DNA from 4 places in the Isachenkonia alkalipeptolytica genome. Region 4 is predicted to be linked to each of the others. Evidence: riboswitches for the same ligand, from Rfam matches in the RefSeq annotation. Region 4 holds a riboswitch; each other region holds the start of a gene.
What was found. A riboswitch is a leader RNA that binds a small molecule or an ion and turns the genes downstream of it on or off. The one in region 4 is predicted to bind cyclic di-GMP.
Positions count from the first base shown of each region.

Region 1: linked by a shared signal. The riboswitch ahead of ISALK_RS10245 (cell wall-binding repeat-containing protein) and the one ahead of ISALK_RS07620 (transglutaminase-like domain-containing protein) in region 4 are both predicted to bind cyclic di-GMP.
Region 2: linked by a shared signal. The riboswitch ahead of ISALK_RS13240 (PAS domain-containing protein) and the one ahead of ISALK_RS07620 (transglutaminase-like domain-containing protein) in region 4 are both predicted to bind cyclic di-GMP.
Region 3: linked by a shared signal. The riboswitch ahead of ISALK_RS06240 (class D sortase) and the one ahead of ISALK_RS07620 (transglutaminase-like domain-containing protein) in region 4 are both predicted to bind cyclic di-GMP.

Region 1 covers NZ_SUMG01000013.1:10,597-14,682, forward strand. Annotated here, with positions in the region: gene ISALK_RS10240 (MucBP domain-containing protein) at 1-281, shown strand, start outside; gene ISALK_RS10245 (cell wall-binding repeat-containing protein) at 359-2,362, opposite strand; cyclic di-GMP riboswitch class I at 2,503-2,576, opposite strand; cyclic di-GMP riboswitch class I at 2,606-2,679, opposite strand; gene ISALK_RS10250 (cell wall-binding repeat-containing protein) at 3,130-4,086, opposite strand, start outside.
Region 2 covers NZ_SUMG01000025.1:4,143-8,228, reverse strand. Annotated here, with positions in the region: gene ISALK_RS13245 (alanine/glycine:cation symporter family protein) at 1-849, opposite strand, end outside; cyclic di-GMP riboswitch class I at 1,183-1,267, shown strand; gene ISALK_RS13240 (PAS domain-containing protein) at 1,340-2,068, shown strand; partial or broken gene ISALK_RS13235 (bifunctional diguanylate cyclase/phosphodiesterase) at 2,090-4,086, shown strand, end outside.
Region 3 covers NZ_SUMG01000005.1:174,362-178,447, forward strand. Annotated here, with positions in the region: gene ISALK_RS06235 (aminotransferase) at 1-1,091, opposite strand, end outside; cyclic di-GMP riboswitch class I at 1,546-1,636, shown strand; cyclic di-GMP riboswitch class I at 1,826-1,914, shown strand; gene ISALK_RS06240 (class D sortase) at 2,034-2,768, shown strand; gene ISALK_RS06245 (NCS2 family permease) at 3,096-4,086, shown strand, end outside.
Region 4 covers NZ_SUMG01000007.1:114,948-119,033, forward strand. Annotated here, with positions in the region: gene ISALK_RS07610 (uracil-xanthine permease family protein) at 1-456, opposite strand, end outside; gene ISALK_RS07615 (hypothetical protein) at 541-1,167, shown strand; gene ISALK_RS07620 (transglutaminase-like domain-containing protein) at 1,277-2,557, opposite strand; cyclic di-GMP riboswitch class I at 2,571-2,644, opposite strand; cyclic di-GMP riboswitch class I at 2,684-2,757, opposite strand; gene ISALK_RS07625 (GGDEF domain-containing protein) at 3,213-4,086, shown strand, end outside.

The sequences.
Region 1 (4,086 bases), on a different contig from region 4:
ATCCCGAAGGAGCCCCTGCATCAGGTACCGTTTCAGCGGAAGACCAGCATGTGGTCTATCAATATACGAAAATAGTAGAACGGATCGATGATTTGGATCCACCGGAGGCGCCGGTTGACGAAGAACCTCCCGCCGATGAAACTCCAATTCTCGATGAAGAACCGCCCCTTGGTATTGATCAGTTACCAAGAACCGGCCAGTATCACGTCGCAGTATTTATGGTATTCGGGCTTATGATATCCGGCCTAGGAGTTGCATTAAAGCGTTTCTTAGCCTCATAGTATAGCACAAAGGGGACGGAGGTATTCGGTTCAAAATATGAACCGAATACCTCCGTCCCCTTTGTGCTACTATTTTTCTAATATCTTAGAAAAATGGTTCGTTGTCGATCAAATATTTTATGGGTGTTGGATAGTGCTTCAATGCTTATGTCAAAATAAGTACTTCGAATAGAACCGCTGGTTAATTCTCCGTTTTCATATTTGTTTGTGGAGTTCCACGTAGCGTCCATAACGATCCATCGACCGTCTACATAGGCTTCGTTCCAAGCATGGTTCGAGGAGCTTAAATCCGCGGTTTCCCAGGTAGCGCCCCCTGCTGATGCGCCCAGCGCGTAACCGTTGGCCATTCTTGCGGGGATACCGATGCTTCTTAGTAAGGATGCGGTCAGCTCGGCGTAGCCTTGGCATACGGCGATTCTTCGATCCAAAGTATCCATGGTGTCGTTTCTTCCCCGTTGGTTATACCGTACTCCGTCATGATCATAGTAGATATTTCCCGCTACCCAGTCGTGGATGGCTTTTACCTGATCGTATTCATTATTGATGCCTTCCGTAATTTCTTCCGCTAGCTCTTTAATGATTACTTGGTCTTCCGGCTTTAGATGATTCAAATCCAGATCCTTTGCTACCACTTCATTATTCTCCTGGAAAAGCTCCAGGTTTTCTTCGTATACAAAAGATCGTTGGAATACTAACCCTTCTGATGATTCCTCAAGCATAATGTTCCAATGTACGGAGTTATAGGTGGTGTATCTCTCCGGTGCTGTGAAAATCATAACCTCATACTCTTTACCGCTTCCATTACGGATTCCTAAATCTCCTAGGGAAAACTCTTCTTGATAATTACCGCTCCCACTGATGGAGAAAAATTCGCTTAGTACCCGCTCTCCCGATGGGGTTCTTAATTGGAACCACCCAAACTCATGGCCACTATTGATTTTTCCCTCTACTTCAATTCGGTCGTTGTTGGTAATTTCCATGTTTAGATACGTATCCTGTGCAAAACCGCTTTGGTACTGGGTAGCCTCGCTGCCTACCAGGGTTTCACTGCTGGAAGAAGGTGTATCGCTTACATTGGATAAGCCACCGATTAACCGCACATTACCTTTGCTGGAAATCATTCGACTTATTTCATCGGTAATCCCGTGTCGTTGATTGTAGTAAACCACCGGTCCACCCAAGGAGGAAGCCGCCACGGCATCCACGTATTCATGACCATCCAATAGGGATACGGAGGTCGCGCCGGAAAAGTCCTGATGCTCTCCTAATAGTAAACTAGTCTCTACTCTATTTTTTCCGCCGAAGCGCTCTTCTACGGTAATGCCTGAAATCCGGTTTAACTGTTGTTCCACATCCGCTGATACTACAGCGGTGCCTCCGACTATGATCACACGCTCGATACCTAGGTCCCTTAATGCTTCCTTTGTAACTTCCGGTACAGTTCCCCGGGCATTATTGATCATTAGTATAGGGTACCCTTTATAGGCAAGAGGTCCGGCGACTAAGGAATCCACTACCGCGTTTCCATCTACGATGATGGCGGTGTTATCTTTTGCGCTTCCCATTTCCCTGGCCACATTGGCTGCTGTCTCATAGCGATTGTTACCATAAAAACGGTCGGTATCGATTCCTAAGCTTTTGATTTGATTTTCTACGTTATTACTTACTGCTGCGCTTCCTCCGATAATGACCACTTTTTCAGGATTTAAGCTGGTTAAGGCTTCTTTTGTGGCTTCCGGAATATTGTCCTGTTCCACCAATAGGGTAGAGGTATTTTCTAAGCCTGCGATCCCGCTGGCGGTTAATCCGTCAATTACCTGGGGTACATTTTCGATCTTATCTCCTCGAACCATTACTACCGTATCAGGGTTTTCGTCCTTTTCCTTCGCTACCTGGTAAGCGGTTTCATACTGATCCGAACCTGCAATCTGATGCTCAATACTGCTGATTTCCATTTGTCCGTAGGCTACATCACTAAAGCCTGTCATTACCGCGGTAAACACCATGGCTGCAACCAATACTTTACTGACAAATCCCATTTTTTTGCTAGCATTCTTTCCCTTCAAAGTATATGTATTCATTCGTTTTTCCTCCTTTAACTCCTGTAAGAATCACTGACCAATCGCCATCTTTCACGATAGTAAGGGCAATGACTCTACATTTGCTAAAGGGGTTGTCCACCGATTTTTATGTTTTATTCCAAAACACAAAAAACTAGTCTTTCGGTAGCTGGCTGCCTTATACGGCCCTTTAGCTTTGCGTCCCACAGTTTCCCATGGTTTGCCTTTATCGTGAATAGTTTTTTTCATTAAAAAAGCAGATCTTTCGGTAACTGGCTACCTTATACGGCCCTTTAGCTTTGCGTCCCACAGTTTCCCATGGTTTGCCTTTATCGTGAATTGCTAAGATATTCACTCTATGAATTTTTACGTTTTACTGCTTCTATGCAGGTGTAGTTCTTTTTAGTATTTGCGAATTTTTCTTAGTAGTACATTATGTATATCCATTATATCACCTTTAATCCCATTTTTCAATGAAATTAATAAGTAATTACGTCAACTTATTTAATAGATCGACTTTTTAAAAGCCTGTTTACCGGATAACGGTTTTTCCGTAGGTCTGTCGCCTATTCTACCTGCTATTTGGTAGGTCTCTCAGCATTGAAAAATGAGGAGTTCGGGTCAAAAAAGGAGGGGGTTGAGTCATATTCCTTTACTGATGACTCAAAACCCTCCGTCCCCTTTGTGCTAAGTTATGAACCAAATACCTCCGTCCCCTTTGTGCTATGAACCAAATACCTCCGTCCCCTTTGTGCTATGAACCAAATACCTCCGTCCCCTTTGTGCTATTAGTTTCCTTGTAACCAGGGTAGGGGATCAAAATGATTGTTGTTGTGTCGAACTTCAAAATGCAGGTGATTTCCGGTAGAACTACCGGTGGTCCCTACTAAAGCGATGGTTTCTCCCTTTTCCACCCAATCTCCCACCTTGGCGATATTGGAGGAGTTATGGGCGTAACGGGTGGTGATGCCGTTTCCATGATCGATTTCGATCCAGTTACCGTAGCTTGCTCCGTAATGGGAAACGGTAACCCGCCCCGCCTTGGCGGCAACGATGGGGGTTCCCCCCGGTGCGGGAATATCGATTCCGATATGCATTCGGTGGTCTCCTGTTATGGGATGAATTCTATATCCATAGGGAGAAGAAATTCTGGTATGTCCCGGTACCGGCCAGGCCCGAGTCTTATATACCGATATATCGAAATGCAGACTTTCTTTATCCAGTATTCTATAGGCTTCATGAATTCTTGCTCCAATTTCATCCGCCCACTTTATATTACTGCTGAAGGGATTTTTACCGTTTCTTCCCGGATCCCAACGCATTTTATACAGGGTATCCTGAGGGTTTCTGGGATGGTTGATAAAGTTTTCCGATATCCACTTTGTCCCTTCTAAAATGGCGGCTTCCTTTGTGGTCCAGCCCTGTTCGTAGGCAAATTCCGCTCCGGACTGTACCGGATCGGTACCGTTGGCCTCTATTCCGAACACATTATATACGGTGGTGGGGGCCACACTGCTTCCCTCCACTTCCGTAACTTCAATCCCTTCTAAAAGCACGCTGTTGGGCCCTTCACTTTCTTTTAGGGCATGAACGGTTAAATACAGCTCATTGATGTTATTTTCCCGCCCGGCGGTTCTAAGGGTGTTGGCATAGCCGGTGAGGTTCGGGTCCCCGTCGATCAAGGTGTTAATCTCACTGGCTCTGGCAGGTACTAACCCTTGCAGTTCTAGGAACTGGAAAGTTCT
Region 2 (4,086 bases), on a different contig from region 4:
ACCCATTCCGGCTTCGTTGGAAAACAGTCCTCTGGCGATCCCGTAACGCATCGCCTCTTTAACAGTAACACCAATAACACCCCCGGTGGCGGCCATGGGGTTAAAAGCACTATGAATAATCATTCTAAACGCAGGGATCACTTCGCTTAAATTCATAATAATAATTGCAAGGCATCCCATAATATAGATTCCTGCCATAATCGGTACGATGGTAACGGTAAAGGAGGCGATTCGGGAGATTCCTCCCATAATAATGGCAGCTACAACAATAGCCGTAATAATTCCTAGAACGATGTGGGGAATACCAAAAGCCGCATGCATAGAATCGGAAACGGAGTTGGACTGCACCATATTTCCGATAAAACCCAGGGCGATAATAATGGAAATCGCAAAGAAACCGGCTAAAGCAGGGCTTCCTAGACCATGCTTTATATAATAGGCCGGTCCCCCCACTTTCTGTCCATCAACCCGGGTGTTGTAGGTTTGTCCTAAAATCGCTTCCGCAAAAATTGTTCCGGCTCCGAAAAATCCACTGAGCCACATCCAAAATACGGCCCCCGGACCACCGGCGGCAATAGCGGTTCCCACTCCGGCAAGATTTCCGGTGCCGACCTGGGCGGCAATGGCCGTGGCCAAAGCTTGAAAAGAGGACATCCCGTCTTCGTCGGCTTTCACACTTTTTTTAAACACGTCGCCAAAGGTCTTCTTAAAAACCAACCTTATCTTTCGAACCTGCACAAAACGTAATTTGATGGTGAACCATACACCGGTACCAAGCAAAAGAACCAGCATCGGCGGACCCCACAGTAAACTGTTGAGATAACGAATCACTTCAAAAAAACCTTCCATTAGTAAAACCTCCTTATGAATTAGATTGATGAATGTAAATAAAAATAGGTATAAATACTTGCTATCAAAGCATATAATATCGTTAACTAATTAACAATATATAAAAATCCAATCGGCAAATTTATGATAAGAAAGATGAATAATCGGCAAATTTGTGGTATTTACTGAGAACAATGGATATTTTGAAATTTTAGATTTTATAATACTTTCAATATATTTATAAAGATAAAATCAGTTATTTGAGTAATGAAAAATAAATTTGAGTTTTGCAGAATTTTGTAAAACATGTTATCATATTACTCAAGGTTAATTTAAGAATCTATTCAATTAAATAAAGTTTATTGGCAAAATCACTGAAAAGTGATGACGCAAAGCTACGAGTCTACGTTCTATTGGATATGACAGTCGGGTTGCTGTATTAAGGGTGGTATAGGCAACCGGAGGGTTGTTTATTTTTTTTTGGAAAATTTATATATAGGGTGGGATATCTATGGCGATAAAAGGACTTGGCATTCTGGAAGGATGGATAAAAAACAGCCGCGTTGAAGAATTGAAGAAAGAACATTTTGCATGGATACAAAGCTTACCTTATCCGATGGCCGTATGTGATAAGGCTGGGAAAATCCTTAGTATGAACAATGCTTTTATGAAGCTGACCGGACATAGGAGAGATGAACTGGAGCTTCAGAGGATATATTGGTTTTTGCCGAAGGATCAGGGGAAGGGAATCCAAGAAGAATTGGAAGGATCAGCCAAAGGAAAAAGTATTATCCGGGAAAGCTACATAGGGGTAGCCGGTGAAGAAATGCTTATGGAAGTTACCGTGATCCCCTTCGAAGAATATGATGAACTGGAAGGACAGTTTTGGATTTTTACCGATCAAAGCGAAAAGAAGAAGATGGAAGCGGAACTTAAGAGACTTAAGCGGAAGCCGTATAACCCGGAACCATTCTCGAAAATCGGAACCTGGACCTATGATTTTGAAAAAGAAGAGTTTTATGCTTCTTCGGATACATATCAAATCTTTAAAAGAGCTCCGGAAGAATTCGACGGAAGCCTTCGAAACGTTCTGGAGTTTCTCCATCGAGAGGACCGAATAAGTTTTGAGCAAGCCATGGAAAAAGCTTATAAAGGAACGCCCTTAGATCTTATTTTTCGCATCATAACCAATAAAGGGGAACAAAAGGACATTCATGCCCGGGCGGAAATGTTTTATTGAAAGGATCGAAGTCCCGATAAAATGATTGGTACGGTCCAGGACCTTACGGATCACCGTTATATGGAAAGAAGCCTGGACACGTTGCAGAAGAATCTTCCAAAGGAAGAACAGTTTAATGAGAAGAACTGTTACCGAGTGGATTTGACCCGGGACACCGTGGAATTCGGAAAGGATCTACCGGAAATATATAACCTGGATCCCCATGCCAGTGAACATAAAAGAGAAGAGGTAATGAAAAGAATCCATCCCGAGGATCGAAGAAAGATTCAAGAAATTATCGAGAACTTAAAAGACGGTGAAAAGTATGAAATTCAGTACCGAATTATTGGGACAAAACAAGATGAATACCATTTGGTGCGTAGCAAAGGAATCGGAGAATTTCAAGAGGGAAAACTGACTGCATTGGTAGGAACCATTGAAGATCTTACAGATACCCATCTGCTGGAAAAAGATATTCAAAAGACCTATCGGGACCTTCAAGAAGTGCAACGGGCTTTTCGGATGGGCGTATGGTCTATGGATTTAATAACTTATCAATTATCCTGGTCCGAGGTTACCTTTGAAATTTACGGATTGGATCCCGAGGCGGGGGAACCGGAGTTTGAAGAATTTCTAAAAATGATTCATCCCGAAGACCGACCGCTTGTTCAACAAGCCATTGATCACCCTCCAAAGGAGCAGCCCTTTAATGTGGAGTTTCGCATTCTTCCATCGACGGGGGAGGTAAGGCATATCAAGCATCTTGTGGAAATCCTGTATCAGGATGAAACACCGGTCATGATCCGGGGAAATATTGAGGATATAACCGGTCAAAGAGAGATTGAGATAAAGGCGAAAAAAACTCAACAGGAGTTTGAAAATTTGCAGAACCGTTATCAAATGTTATTGGATAATTCAGAGGAAATCCTAGAAATAATCGATGATAACGGTATTGTAAAATATATTAACTCCGGGGTTGTAAGAATGATGGGATTCGAGGATCAGGAAATTATCGGAAAATATATTTGGAGTTTTGTGGATGGGGCGGAAAAAGAAAAACTGAAAAACTTAGTGCAGATGAGCCGGAACAATCCGAAAAAAATTTTAAGGGGAACCGTTAAGAGTATTACAAAGGATCAGCGGGAAATATACCTTGAGGTTACCATGAATAATCATTTGAATGATCCGAAAATCCAGGGGATTATTCTAAACTGGCAGGATACCACTGCAAAGGTGCATTTACAAAACAAAGTCCATCGTATTGCCAACTTCGATGATGTAACCGGCATTCCGAACCGAACCTATTTTACCCAGGAAATCGGAGAGGAAGTCCTACGTGCAAGGAAGAAGGAAGAAGAATTTGTCCTGTTCATGATCGATGTAGATGAGTTCAAACAGATCAATAATGCCCTGGGAACCGATGTGGGGGATCAGTTGATTAAAAGAATCGGAGAGCTACTGCAACGACACTTTTCTAAAGAACGGGGGTTTTTGGCAAGGTATTACGGAGATCAGTTTGCATTAATTGTGAGGAAAGTTCAGGGAGTTAAAGAGGGTCAGAGAGTTGCGGAGGAAATTTTAGAACTTTTCAGCAAACAAATTTACGCGGACCAGTATGAGTTGAATGTAAGTGTAAGCATAGGGTTCAGTACCTACCCCGAAGACGGCCGGCGGGACGGGGAATTGATTAAATGCGCAAACACGGCGCTAAGCCGGGCGAAAGAAGAAGGAAAAAATCGATATCGAGCCTACTCTTCAAAGCTGGATATGATAAGTTTTAAAAAGTTTACCCTGAGAAATGATTTAGCCCGGGCTATCAAAGAGGAGCAGTTGAGAACTCATTTTCAACCGATTATCAATCTTCATAACGGAAAAATCCTGGCCTTGGAGGCTCTTGTTCGCTGGGAGCATCCCGAGTGGGGACTGGTGCCTCCTAATGAATTTATTCCGATTGCGGAAAGCACGGGACTTATTGTGCCTATGGGAAAATGGGTTCTTGAACAGGTATGCGCCCATTATCGGAAGTAGCTCAATAAGGG
Region 3 (4,086 bases), on a different contig from region 4:
TTATCCAGGCCCTCTTTCACTGTTTTGGAATCATTAGCATATCCGATCCTTAAATAGCCCTCCTGCTCCAGGGCCTCCCCAGGGACCACAAAGGCACCGGTCTCTCGAAGGAGGCTTGAGGCTAGATCCCTTGACTTGATCTTATAGTCGTATTGAATTAAAGCGGTGGTTCCGGCGGCGGGCTTTTGATAGGTAATGCGCGGTTCCCGTTTCACCCATTCCTCCAGAATTTTGGCATTTTCCAGGATCAGGCTTCGATTCCTCTTTAAAATTTTATCCTTTACCTCCAGGGCAATCCCCGCTAAGTAATCATCAATTTTCCCGCAGGAGATGGTGTTGTAATCCCGGTGGATGTTAATTTCCCGAACCGTTTCCTTCCCTGCCATAATCCAACCGATGCGAAGCCCCGCTAGGGAAAAAACCTTGGACATGCTTCCCGTGGAGATCCCCTTTTCATATAAATCAAAAATCGACGGCCCGAAGGCTGCCCCTTGATGATTCAAACCCCGGTACACTTCATCAGAGAGAATATAGCTATCGTGGGCTTTCGCGATTTCTACAATTTCTTCTAAAGATGCTTTATCCATTAACGATCCCGTGGGATTATTGGGGTTATTGATGGCAATCAGTTTCGTGTTTTCGTTCGCCATTTTTTTCAGTGCCCCTATATCCGGCAAAAATCCATTTTCCAGGGTTAAGGGTAGAATTTTCACCGTTGCCCCCAGGGATTCGGGAATGGAATAGTGCTGCTGATAGGTGGGCATAACGGAAATCACTTCATCCCCCGGTTCCACCAAGGCGGAAAAGACCAGGTGATTGGCGCCGATTCCCCCATGGGCAATCACCACATTGGCGATGTTTCCCGACTCATAGAGACCGGCCACCCCTTCTCGCAGTTTATCCGTGCCGGGGATGGCTCCGTAGGTCAGCTGCATGTCATAAATCTCCTCGAGGGCTTCCTTTCCCCGCCCTTGGAAATTTAACAATTCTTTTACCGTCAGGGATTTTACACAGGTTTCCCCTAAATTGTATAGCGCATCATTTTCGTATTGATTCATCCATTCCTCAACGCCAAAGGGTTTGATTTTCATCGGGATCATCCTTTCATTCCTTTCTTTTTAGTATAGTGTATTAAATGAAAATTCACAACAACCGGGGGAATAAAAGTCCCGGTAAAATCTTACTATCATGACACTCCCGGTGACTCCCCCGAACCTCCTACCAAACCCCTTGCTTCCAAACCTACTTCCAGACCTACTTCCAGACCTACTTCCAGACGTATAGCCTCTATCCTGCTAGCCAAAAGAACTCCCTCCTCAAAACATCACAGCGTTTAGCTAGGAGGTGCATAGGCAGTTTTATTTTGTTTAAACACCTGTTTGCTGGGTAAAATATACTTGTAACCACTTTTCGTTGAAAACTGAAGCTTCGATCCTCCGGAAATCCCCACTTCAAATTTCCAAAAAATTAAGTGGGGGGAGTCTTCATGGGGTATAAATTAAACAAATACCTTTATGGGAAATTTCTAGTTATTCCTCAAAATAAATCGTACAAAGGCCACTTTTTCGAAAGAAAAAGGCGCAAAGTTCGGCGTCTACCGTGTATACCCTTACACCATGACGGTCCAACTGCCGTAATTTATTTTACGGCAGTTTTTTTGTTTGGGATCCCTTCCTTCATTAAGGCTCTCGGGAGTATAACCAGGGCTCTTGGAAATATAACTGTTTGAGAGTATTTCAGTAACATATTCTGTATTTTGTGTTTAAAGTACAGGATTCGAGGTATAAAACAAATAACAATCAATTTCAACTGAATGCTTTTATCAGTATGACAAAGGCAAACCCGGTGAAAGCCGGGGACGCAAAGTCTCGAGTCTACGGTGTTACAAAACACTAGGGCTGTCCGACTACCATAACTATTATGGTAGTCTTTTTTATTACCCTTTTATTGCTAGTATTGTCTCTCATAAAATAATCTTGCTTAGCTTAAGGACCAAGAATAAAGTCCTTACAGAAACGAGGAGCGTGAAAAAAATGAAGAAAAAAATTCCCTATTTAATCATACTTCTCGGTGTGCTTGTGGCGGTCTATCCCTTTGCCAGCAACCTTTACAGCTCCTATTGGGAGAATCGCATGCTTGATGAAGCGGAAGCCTTGCTCGGTGGAGAGAACCTGGCTGTTGAAGAAGACCTCTCCCAAACCGCGGCCTACAGCTTTACTCAAATGAATCAGGCCTTCGAAGAGGAGGAAGCTGAAGACCAAGATAATCCGCCCTCCCAGGAGGAGCCGGCGGAGTCTTCTTCCCAGGAAAGAACCGCGCCTCTTGACGACGGGCCTTCTGACAGTGAGGTAAGTTATGTTGAACGAGGCGCCGTCATCGGGAAAATAGAAATCCCTTCGATTGATGTAAACCTTCCCTTACTCTTTGGAAGCGATGCCCAAACCTTGGATCGGGGAGCCGGTCAAATGATTGGAACCGCCGCCCCCGGTGAAATCGGAAACACCGCCATTGCCGGACATCGAGCCAACCGGGACGGTCGATTCTTCTATCGTTTAAATGAACTGGATGTAGGGGATGAAATTATTGTTCAAACCCAAGACGGGACCTTTGTGTATACGGTTTACGATACCAAAATCGTGGATCCCACGGATTTATCCGTCCTCAACCGAAACCAGACCGATCGTATTGTTACCTTAATTACCTGTCATCCACGATATACCGCAGATTACCGGTTAATTGTCCACGGAAGAATAGCCGAGGATGGATAATCCGGGAGCTTCCCCTAAATATCTCCTTTGGAACATGGGGTACCGCTGACTTCCTAAAAGCGGTACCTTTTTTTGTGCAAATTTCCCTCGCCATTCAACCTGTAACTTTTTAAATTCAGGCTTGACGGATTGTTAATTTATTGTTACACTCCTTTCGCAAAATCCCCTTTTACCCTGGGTTTTGTGAACAGCGGCACAATTTCGCCTTGTATTTCACCGTTTTTTTTTCATTAATTTTATTGAAAATACACAAGATTCTTCACGTGTATTTTTTATATAGATTTTTATACATTTTTTCATAATCTCATATCCTTAGGAGGTATTACATTGACAGAGCGAACCTATGATCAACCAAAAATTCGTAACAAGGAAAAACGCAACAGGCTTCGGAATTTTTTCGAAAGCTTTTACCAGCTTTCCCATTTTGGCACCGATATTAAAACCGAAATTACCGCAGGCATTACAACCTTCTTAACCATGGCCTATGTTCTTGTGGTGATCCCCGGCTTTTTAGCCGATGCGGGAATGCCCCCGGAAGGGCTGTATACTTCCGTTTGCCTTATTGCCATCATCGGAACCTTTGCCCATGCCTTTGTTTCCAAACTGCCCTTGGCCACTTCTCCCGGTTTGGGCCTTACCATCTTTTTTGCCTATACGGTGGTAGGTCCCATGGGATATACCTGGCAACAGGGCCTTGCGGCGGTTACGGTTTCGGGAATGGTGTTTTTCATCATCTCCATTACCCCCGCCCGGGCGAAAATTATGAACAGCCTGCCCCAAACCATTAAAATTGCCATTACCGGGGGAATCGGTCTGTTTATTGCTTTAATCGGCTTTCAAAATGCAGGCATCGTCGTCGCAGAAGAGGGCGGCATGTATTTTGGAAATCTTGGAAACCCCAGTGTCCTCCTCAGCATTATCGGACTTTTTACCACTCTTTTGCTGATGGCAAAGGGGTTCAAAGCAGCGTTGATACTATCCATCGCCTTCACTACGGTCATCGGGATTCCCCTTGGGGTAACCGATCTGTCGGGGATCGGCTTTTTATCCATGCCGCCTTCCATCGGCGGTACCTTCTTCCAACAGGATTTCATGGGACTACTGGGTAATGATGGCATCGGATTTGCCCTATTAAATATTATCATGGTGATCTTAACCATTTCCCTGGTGGATTTATTTGATAATATCGGAACCATTCTTGCGGTAGCCGATCGAGGAAAGCTTTACAATGAAAATGGGGAAGTGCGAAACATGAAAAAAGCCCTCCTTTGTGATTCCGTTTCCACCACCATCAGCTCTTTTATCGGCACCACCACCA
Region 4 (4,086 bases):
ATCGATGGCCACGGGAATTAAGCTCAGGCCGATGACAATGATCATCGGTCCCACCACCTGGGCCGGTAGGTATTTTCGAATTCTTCCGATGCCGATTTTTTTAATCAGCAGGGACAGGATCACGTAAATGCCTCCCGCCACCATCAGCCCTCCCTGGGCATAGGCTAAATCTCCATAGGTGCTTGCCACATAAAGGATCACGGGGATGAAGGCGAAAGAAGACCCTAAAAAAACCGGTACCTTTCCCTTTGTTACCAAATGAAATAACAAAGTTCCTGATCCAGCTGCGATAAGTGCTACTGACGGGTCAAATCCGGTAATCATGGGAACTAAAATCGTTGCTCCGAACATTGCAATTAAATGCTGCAGTCCTAAAATCACCCGTTTCATATTCTGTTGTATGGTGCTTTGCTCTTTTGATACTTCCATCTTTTTTGCTAACGTACTTTCTGACATAAAAAAACCTCCTTTGTATGTTGTATACAAGGAGAAGTCCTGTTGCTCTTCTCCTTTTCCGGCCTCTCGGGACCGATTTAAAAGGTGAACAAGATATTCACTTTTTTACTTCTATTTATACTAACACAGAAAAAGACCCTGCACAACAAAAATTTTTCCGTCAGGATCTGCCGGAGAAAATTCGGCGCAAAGGCCCTGCGCCAAAAGCTCCCGCAGAAAAACACCCGCGGAAAAGCTCTCGCAGAAAAGCTCCCGCCAAAACCACCCGCGGAAAACCACCACACCAAAGCCTGCGCTGCCTTCCTCCTGGAGACGCTCCCATGCAAAAAGCCCCCGGGGGTTTTCCGGAGGCCTCTGCTATGTCTTATTGCAATAAGGAGGCTTGGATCCAAAAGCCCTTTGCTAAGGGATGGATCCTCGCCCCAAAACACTATGTCGATTTTAGGGTGTTCATCAGGTGTTCAGTTTTCTGCAGGTGTTCAGTCTTCTGCAGGTGTTCAGTTTTCTACAGGTGTTCAGTCTTCTACAAGTGTTCAGTTTTCTGCAGGTGTTCAGTTTTCTACAGGTGTTCAGTTTTCTACAGGTGTTCAGTTTTCTACAAGTGTTCAGTTTTCTGCAGGTGTTCAGTTTTCTACAGGTGTTCAGTTTTCTATGAGTAAACAGGCTCGGTTGCCTTGGATTATCTTCATTATTATTACCGTTGGATTATAATCGTTGTACTAAAACAATTAGACTATAACCGTTGGCGTAAAGCCGTTGTACTAATACCATTGTACTAAAACAATTGGAGTACAACCGATGCACCAATACAATTGCAGGCTTACAATCTATGGGTTACAGAAAAACCATCGGAACCTTTGATCATATCCACGGCTTGTCCCTGCTGTACATGGGAAGCGTCGTGGGTGGTGTCGATGATTACCCAGCGACCTTCATCGGCCAAATACACTTCGTTCCAGGCATGGTATACTTCTCCATTGCCCACGGCATCAGAGTATCCCTTGACCATTCGGATGGGAATCCCCCGACTTCGAAGCATGGCTGCAAATAAGGATGCATAGTCGTAGCAAATTCCTTTTTGGTTCCGGAAGGTCTCATTGATATCCGGCAAGTAAAAAGTGTTTAACTGATCCACTTTATCATGGTCGTAGGTTACGTTTTGCACCATATAATCATACACCGCCCGTACTTTCTCCCGATCGGAAGACTTGCCTGCGGTTAAACGGGCCGCTTCCTGAATTGCGGGATCCGAGGTGCTCCAGTTGATCTCCTGAATGGAGTTGAGGTATACGGCGTGCTTTTGTTGACTTTTCAGAGTTACTTCCTTACGGTGCAGTTCCCGGTAGCTGTTGCCCTCCGTATTTTCCATGATCCGCACCAGATAGGTTCCGTCTCCCCGTTCCAGGGGATACGTAGCGACGGCATCGGCGTTTTTTGTTCCGTCATGCAGATTGTAGGCCGACCGTTCTCCGCCTTTTTCAACCAGTACCCGCAGGCGCTTTTCAGAAGCCCCGGGATAAACCACGGTTACAGCCCCTTCATCATTATGATGGATCCCTACCCGGTCCACACTGTAGGAGGGGACGTTGGGAGATCTGGGCGGTGTTACGGCTACGGTTTCAATTTCCTCCGCCGCTTCGTCATTGCTCTCACTTTTGTTTTCTTCCTTGGTTTCAGACCCACTCAAATTTTTCGATTCGGAAGAACTTGAGGCACTGTCCTCCGAAGAATCCTCGCCGGAGCCGTCAGCGGAAGTATCAGTTCCTTCAGCAACTTCACCTTCAGCGCTACCTGGGTCTTCCTTCCTTTCCTCTTGTTCTTTATCTGATTCACCATCTGATTTATTCTCTAATTGAGCCGCTTCATCTTCCCGACTTTCCTTTTCAGCCTTTGAATCGTTGATAATATGCCAATTCCCCTGGTCATCCTTCAACAGGGTTCTGTTATCAAAATGAGGAAGGCTTCGGATTTCATTGGCCCCTCGCTGGATTACTCCCTCCGGAGAATTTTCTTCTATTAATTCCTCTTCGCTGTTTGCAAACAGGAAAGAGGTGGTGGTCAGCAGTGCCCCTATGGTCATTATAATCAGTAATTTTTTCAAAACCTACTCCTCCTTTGGTAGCTGGCTGCCTTCTCAGACCCTATAGCTTTGCGTCCCAATATTCCTATTGGTTTGCCTTTATCAGCGAAAAGTATTCGGGGTTTATCCCAACAAAAAAACCGGTCGTTCGGTAGCTGGCTGCCTCCTTAGGCCCTATAGCTTTGCGTCCCAAGATTTCCCTTGGTTTGCTTTTATCGTGAACAGTTGCTCTTTTCACATATTAAATCAGCAAATAATTATTCTTCTTTATATTATGTAAATCGATTATATCATATTATCAGAAAAATGAAAGGGGGTTTTATGAATTCCTTTATCCCTTCAACTCTTCAAACCCTTGATAACCCAAATTTGTAGGTTTAATTGCCCAGTCGGTTGTATCCAAAACTCTGGGTATTCTTCCTGGAAAAGGGAACCTAATGATTTTCGATCCATGGGTTCCGGCGCCTTAAAAATCGGATTTCCCAATATCTGTTTTGATTCATTGTCAGAATTGAAGTATAATGTGTTTCAGCACACGAAGTATAGTATGTTTCAGCACACAAGGAAGAATATTGAAAAAAACCGACTTTCATAATTCTTATAACATCGGCAATCCTATGAGCTTGGTAGGATTCCCCTTAAACAGCTCCGGTTTGAATCGAAAGGATGGTTTGCAATGGATTTATCTATCTATGAAAAAAAATGGACCCGACGGATGCTCAACTATCTTTGGGTGGCGGTTACCATGGCGATTTTCTCTCCTGTTGTCAATATTTTCTTTACGGAATTTCAGCGTTCCTATTACCTGGTTTATCGAGTAGCCCTTCCCGCAGCGGTGACCCTTTCCATGATGCTCTTCGCCGAATTTCTGGTGGCAAAGCTTCCGAAATATAAGGACTATATTTTGATTTTACATACCCTGCTGATCTCCATAAGCTTAATGCTGATTCACGATACCATTCCCATGGTCCTTTTAAGCCTTTTTCTAATGCCCATATTCATGGCCGCCATCACCTTTCACCGGCAAAAAATTACCTTTGCCCTGATCATCAGTTTATGCGCCTTCATCGCATTTTTGCTATGGTATCCTCCCTATGGGGACTTTACCCAAATTATGATCATCAACTTTCTCTTTCTCATCTGCTCCGTGTATTATTTAAGCATTCAGATCACCGCCAAGGGAAAGGAAATTATTCAAAAGCTGGAGGCCTCCCTGGAAAATGAAAAGGATTTATTCATGAAAAATGTGGTCATGGAGAAAATGTCGAAGATTGATCTCCCCACGGATCTTTACAATCATAAGACCTTCCATGAATACCTGCATCCCCTGTTGGAACAGCTGGAAAACCAGGAATTCCCTCTGTACCTGGCCCTTTTGGACCTGGACGATTTTAAATCCGTAAACGACACCTACGGCCATTCCACCGGGGACCGGGTGATCCAACAGACAGCAACCCTCATTAAAGAACACCTGGGCAGCGATGATTTCGGTGCCCGCTACGGCGGGGAAGAGTTCGGAATCATCTTCACCGACAAGGAGCCGGCGGAAG